Regions from separate parts of the Rhizobium sp. BR 249 genome, predicted to be linked through region 2. Evidence: predicted binding sites of a transcription regulator. Region 2 holds the regulator's gene; the other holds the start of a gene.
What was found. The regulator LexA, encoded in region 2, represses DNA repair genes until DNA is damaged. The targets are predictions, from matches to a motif close to TGTTCNNNNTGTGTTCNG.
Positions count from the first base shown of each region.

Region 1: the regulator LexA is predicted to act here: its motif matches at 1,468-1,485, upstream of QD408_RS10005 (ribonuclease T2 family protein).

Region 1 covers NZ_JARWKX010000008.1:114,125-117,539, reverse strand. The annotation lists gene QD408_RS10015 (DMT family transporter) at 1-377, opposite strand, end outside; gene QD408_RS10010 (alpha/beta fold hydrolase) at 395-1,339, opposite strand; gene QD408_RS10005 (ribonuclease T2 family protein) at 1,498-2,238, shown strand; gene ettA (energy-dependent translational throttle protein EttA) at 2,337-3,415, shown strand, end outside.
Region 2 covers NZ_JARWKX010000022.1:37,449-40,863, reverse strand. The annotation lists gene QD408_RS20040 (ComEC/Rec2 family competence protein) at 1-1,839, shown strand, start outside; gene lexA (transcriptional repressor LexA) at 1,820-2,539, opposite strand; gene QD408_RS20030 (VOC family protein) at 2,738-3,415, shown strand, end outside.

The sequences.
Region 1 (3,415 bases), on a different contig from region 2:
AGGAAAATGCCGCCGAGGATCGTCACCATGATCGGCTCGACGAAGAAGATCGCAATCGCGTCGGCGACCGCCATGTATTTCAGCGTGGTGACGAAAGAGATCATCGAGATGGTGATGATCGCGCCGCGGATGGCATGGAACAGGCTTTGGCGCCAGGAGAAATCGGCAAAACTGCGCCGCCATATCACGATCGGCAGCATGCAGAGCGCCTGCACGACGAAGCGGCCGGCAGTGACCTCGGCGGAGGGGACGGTGACGACGGCAAGCTTGGCGAAAATATCGATGAGCGGCGAGAACATCACCGAAAGAAACATCAGCGCGAGTCCCGTCGTCACCTCGGAGGTGGACGAAGCGGGGCGGGCGGTCGTGCTGCTCATGATGGAATCCCTATTGCTCAGGATTTGGCCGTTTGCGATCCGGCGACGGTTTCGTCGCACCAGTCCGCGAAAGCTGCGGTTGCAGCCTCCGCGCCGATCTCGTTCAGCGTTTCGTGCCGCATATCCTGATATATCACGGTGCTGATACGGGAGAAGCCGTGGCCTTTCAAATGGTTTGACAACCAGAGAATGGCTTTTCCACGTTCCGTTGCCGGGTCCTCTCCGCCGCCGACGAGATGGATCGGCATGTCGCGCGCCAGCCGGTCGAGGCGGACCTTCTGCGGGGCGCGGAAGGTCAGCTCGAAGACGTCGAGCCAGAGGGAGACCGAGGCGTCGAAGCCGCAGAGCGGATCGGCGACATATTTGTCGACTTCATGGGGAAGACGCGACAGCCAGTCGAACTCGGTGCGGCGGCCGGGAATCGATTTGCCCCAGGCGCCGAAGGTGAGTTTCGGCAGAAGTCCGCTCGGCACGTCGGAGCCCTTCAGCATGCGCTCGGCCAGCAGGATTGCCTGGGCGGCGCGGCCGGCAAGCCCGACGGCGAAATTCGAGTTCCAGACGGCGACGGCGTCGAAGTCGCCCGGAGCCGTGACCGCGGCATTGAGGGCAATGAGGCCGCCCATCGAATGGCCGAAGAGGATCACCGGCAGGCCCGGATGACGGGAGGTTGCGTGGGCGCGCATGGCGATGACGTCGCCGATCACCCTTTCGACGCCGCCGCGCCGGGCGAAGCGGCCGATCGGCGCGTCGGGCGCCGTCGTCTCGCCATGACCGCGATGATCATGGGCGTAGACGTGATAGCCGCGCGCCGTCATCGTCTCGGCAAAGACGCGGTAGCGCTTCGAATGTTCGGCGAGCCCGTGCGATATCAACAGGATGCCGCGCGCCGGCGCGGCAGCCTCGGCATGGTGATAGGCGAGCGACGCCTCCGGCAAGGCCAGCCTTTGCGTATCTGAAAACATGCAGATCCTCCCTGTCGCAAGAGACCAGATCGGCCAGTAAATGCAACATCAGCGTTTGATTTATCCGATAACAATTTTACGACCTTGCTGCGATTCAGGGTTGCGGGCTTTCATGCTTCGTGCTTATTTGTTCCTGTATTGTTCTTTTGGGGGTTGAAATGATCAGCATGCAGTTGCGTTCCCTGGCGTTTGCCGTGTCGATGGTTCTTGCCGGCGCCGCCACGGCGCAGGAGGGCGGCGGGCGCACCCGCTTCATTCTGGCTGCGAGCTGGCAGCCCGCCTTCTGCCAGACCAACCAGAAGAAAGCCGAATGTGCGAGCCAGACAGGTGAGCGTCCTGATGCGACGAACTTCTCGCTGCACGGGCTCTGGCCGATGAAGCAGGATTACTGCGGCGTGAGCGACGACCAGAAAAGCGTGGACAAGGACGGCGACTGGAACAAACTGCCGGCGGTGACGCTGGCGTCCGAGACTCAAGCCGCGCTCGCAAAAGCGATGCCCGGCACGCAATCCGGCCTGGACCGGCATGAATGGGTCAAGCACGGTACCTGCACGAAGATGAGTGCGGAAGATTATTTCGGCGTCAGCATGCATCTGCTGACCGCGCTCAATGCCTCGGCGGTGCGCGATCTCTTTGCCGCCAATATCGGCAAGACCGTCAAGGCCGAGGCGATCAAGGCGGCTTTCGACAAGAGCTTCGGGCCTGGGGCCGGCGACCGCGTCAAGATGAGCTGCCGCCGGGCCGGCAATGTCAGGGTGATCAGCGAGCTGACGATCGGGCTTTCCCAGGACGCGGGGACGGCATCGGCAAAAACCGCGGCCCTCGGCGATCTCATCCAGGGAGCGGGAAAAACCTCGTTCGGCTGCAATGAGGGCGTCGTCGACGCTGCGGGCTTCTGACCGGAAATCCTGCCTAAACCGGGTTTCGGCGTTGCCCGCAGGCGCTGTTTCGCCTACATAGCGGCACAATCGAAGTTTCCCGCCCGGAGCAGCGCAGTATGGCACGTCAGTTCATCTACCACATGTCCGGCCTCAACAAGGCCTACGGCAACAAGAAGATCCTGGAGAATATCCACCTTTCCTTCTACCCCGATGCCAAGATCGGCATCCTCGGCCCGAACGGCGCCGGTAAATCCACCGTGCTGCGCATCATTGCCGGCCAGGACAAGGAATATACCGGCGAAGCCTGGCTCGCCGAGGGTGCCACGGTCGGCTATCTCGAGCAGGAGCCGAAACTCGATCCGAACAAGACCGTGTTCGAGAACGTCATGGAAGGCGTTGCCTCCAAGACGGCCATCGTCGATCGCTACAACGAACTGATGATGAACTATTCCGACGAGACGGCGGAAGAGGGCGCCAAGCTCCAGGACATCATCGACAGCCAGAACCTCTGGGATCTGGAAAGCCAGGTCGAGATGGCGATGGAAGCCCTGCGCTGCCCGCCGCGCGACGCCGAAGTCACCAGCCTTTCCGGTGGTGAGCGCCGCCGTATCGCGCTCTGCCGCCTGCTGCTGTCGCAGCCGGACCTGCTGCTGCTCGACGAACCGACCAACCATCTGGACGCCGAAACCATCGCCTGGCTCGAAAAGCATCTGCGCGACTATCCCGGCGCCGTGATGATGATTACCCACGACCGCTACTTCCTGGATAACGTCACCGGCTGGATCCTGGAACTCGACCGCGGCCGCGGCATCCCCTACGAAGGCAACTACTCCGCCTACCTGCAGGCCAAGGCCAAGCGCATGCTGCAGGAAAACCGCGAAGAAGCATCCCGCCAGAAGGCGATCACCCGCGAGCAGGAATGGATCGCTTCCAGCCCGAAGGCCCGCCAGGCAAAGTCCAAGGCGCGTATCAAGTCCTACGAGCAGCTGGTCGAGGCCGCCGAAAAGCAGCGTCCCGGCGACGCGCAGATCATCATCCCGGTCAGCGAGCGTCTCGGCCAGGTGGTCATCGAGCTGGAAGGCATCACCAAGGGCTTCGAGGGCCGCACGCTGATCAACGACCTGTCGATCAAGCTGCCGCCGGGCGGCATCGTCGGCATCATCGGCCCGAACGGCGCCGGCAAGACGACCCTGTT
Region 2 (3,415 bases):
GACGCTTCTTTCGAGATCGGCGACATCATTACCGGCAGGGCGCGGCTGACGCCGCCGGCAGGGCCGGCGCTTCCCGAACTCAACGATTTCTCCTTCGGCGCCTATTTCGACGGCATCGGCGCAAACGGCTACTTCTATGGTGCACCCGACAAGGTCGATGTGCAGGCGGGGCCGCAGGCCGCGGCATCGACATCGGAAGCGCTGCTCGAATGGCTCTACCGGCTGCGCAGTGGCATCGGTGATCGCATAAGATCGGTCCTGCCCGGCGACACCGGTGCGTTTGCGGCCGCCCTCGTGACCGACGAGCGGCGCGCCATCTCGAATGAGACGACGGAGGCGCTGCGCCAGTCCGGACTTGCCCATATCATCGCCATATCGGGTCTCAACATGGCGTTGTCTGCCGGCATCTTCTTCGTCGGCTTTCGAATGCTGCTCAGCCTCTTTCCCGGTATCGCCCAGGCCTATCCAACGAAGAAGATCGCCGCCGGCGGCGCGCTGCTCGCCGTTACCGCCTATTTTCTGATCTCCGGCTTCGCCGTCTCGGCCGAACGCGCCTTCATCATGATGGCCGTCATGCTGATCGCCGTCTTCTTCGACCGGCCGTCGATCAGCCTGCGCAATGTCGCGCTGTCCGCGCTGGTCATCATTGCCATCTCACCGTCCGAGGTATTGGGTCCGAGCTTCCAGATGTCCTTTGCCGCGACGCTGGCGCTGGTATCGGGTTATCAGCTCTGGAAGGATCGGCGCGTCCGTGAAAATGCCTTTCTGAAACTGCCGATCGTTCGGCCCTTCGTTGCGGTCGGAGGCTTCTTTGCCGGCGTCTTCCTAACTTCGTTGATCGGCGGCTTTTCGACCGCGCTCTTTTCGATCGAGCATTTTCATCGCCTGACGGCTTACGGCTTGCCGGCAAACCTCGCGACGATACCCATCATCTCCTTCATCGTCATGCCCGCCGGCCTGTTGGCAATGCTGCTCATGCCTTTCGGTCTGGACGCACTGCCCTGGAAGGTGGTCGGATTTGGCCTCGACCTGGTGATCGCGGTCGCAAAGACGGTTTCCGGCTGGGGTGGCGGCATCGGGATCGGCCGTTTGCCCGGCTGGTACTTCGCTGTTGCCGTTGCCGGCTTCCTGCTCATGACGCTCTTGCGCACGCGCCTGCGCCGTATCGGCACCGCCGTCATGACGGCTTCGACGCTCGTTTTGCTTGTTCTTCCATCCGCCCACTCGCCGGACCTTGTCATTTCGGAGGATGGCGGTCTTGTCGGGATCGTTGAGGCCGCAGCCATGGCCTCCACTCGCGAAAGGCCGCCGAATTTCATTTTCGATCAGTGGCAGAGAGCGCTGGTCCTGCCGACCCATCATTCGCCGAAGATGCTGGATGGCCCCGCTATCCCCGAGGCAGACGATCGGCGTCTGCAGCTTTCCCCGGATCAGCGGGAGGAAGCGAGGAGCGCGATGCAGGCGGCCGCGGCAAACGGCGAGGCCAACCGCTTTTCCTGCGTTAAGAAGGCCTGGTGCATATCGCGGCTGGCAAATGGAAAAGTCGTAACCGTCATCGACAACGCCGCCTATCTCGGCCCGGCCTGCGATGTGGGCAATATCGTCGTGACGCCGGTGCGGCTGCGGTTCGACCGCTGCCGTTCACGCGCGACGCTCTTCACTGGCGAGACGCTGCGCCGGACCGGTTCCGTCGAGTTGCGCTTTACGGATGACGGTCCGCAGACCGTCACCGCATTCAGCACGCTGTCGCGGCCGTGGATGCGCCATCGCGCTTATGATTGGCGCAGCGGGAGTTTTGCCGAATCCAGCCCGCCCGGTGTCAATGATAGCGGCGAATGAGGCCGACGAGCTTGCCCTGAACCTTGACGCGATCCGGCCCGAAGATACGGGTTTCGTAAGCCGGGTTGGCCGCTTCGAGCGCGATGGAAGCGCCTTTGCGGCGGAAGCGTTTGAGCGTCGCTTCCTCGTCGTCGACGAGGGCCACGACGATGTCGCCAGGGCTGGCGGTGCTCCCATTGCGAATGATCACGGTGTCGCCATCGAAGATACCGGCGTCGATCATCGAATCGCCTTTGACCTCCAGCGCATAGTGTTCACCATTGCCGAGCATATCGGCCGGAACCACGATGTCGTGGGTGTTGTTCTGGATCGCCGAGATCGGAACGCCGGCGGCGATGCGGCCCATGACGGGCACGGAGACCGAGTTGCCGTTGTCGGCGACGGGCTTTGCAGGAGCGGGAGCGGCGACCGGCTGGGGCTTGCCGAGGCTGCCTTCGATGACGCTCGGCGAAAAACCGCGCCGGGGCTGGATGCTGGGGCTGTAGGCCTCCGGAAGCTTGATCACTTCGAGGGCGCGGGCGCGGTTCGGTAGGCGGCGAATGAAGCCACGCTCCTCGAGCGCCGTGATCAAGCGGTGAATGCCGGATTTCGAGGCGAGATCCAAGGCATCCTTCATCTCGTCGAAAGACGGTGGAACGCCGGATTCCTTCATGCGCTCATGAATGAAAAGGAGTAGCTCCTGTTGTTTGCGCGTGAGCATCGACGTCAGACCCCGTGATTGAAACAAATCCAGAACAGACACTATATGTTCCATATGTGTTCCGCAAGTAGCTAAATTTCCGTAAAACTTCCCATCAACTCGTTGCGATTTTTATTTTCATTTGCGGGATTTGGCAGGCAAGTCTTGAATTGAGAGTGCGCTGTCGCACATCTCTTGCCATTTCAGGGAGAGGAACCGATGAACGAGCATGCCAAGCCGCACCCGCTGGATCATGTCGTGCTGCCGGTCGTCAATATCGATCTTGCGCGCGAGAGGCTCGGCAAGCTCGGTTTCACCGTTGCCGCCGATGCGCGCCATCCCTTTGGAACGGAAAATGCCTGCGTCTTCTTCGCCGACAAAACCTATCTGGAGCCGCTCGGCGTTGCGAGCGTCGAGGAGAGCGAGGCATCGGCGCGGAAAGGCAATGTCTTCACCGCCCGCAACCAGGCTTTCCGCTTCCGCTGCGGCGAGGAGGGGCTTTCGGCAATCGTCTTCGCCACCGAGAATTCCACCCTCGATCATAAGAAGTTCGCCACCAGGGGATCGAGCGCCGGCGAGATGTTGGAGTTCAGCCGGCCGATGAAGATGCCGGATGGTTCGGAGAGCGTCGGCAGCTTCAAATTGGCCTTTGCGGGCGATCTGCGCGCGCCCGATCTCTTCCTGTTCACCTGTCAGCGCATCAACCCGCTGCCGGCCGATCGTGGTGCGCTGGAGAAACATGCCAATGGCGTCACGGGAATTGCCGAGGTGGCGCTTTCAGCCCCGGAACCAGCGGCCTTCGGCGCCTTCGTCAGCCTTGCCGCGGCGCAATCGGCAGTCGAGAAAACCGGTTTCGGCGTCAATATCGCGGCATCGAATGCGAGAATCAGCCTGATG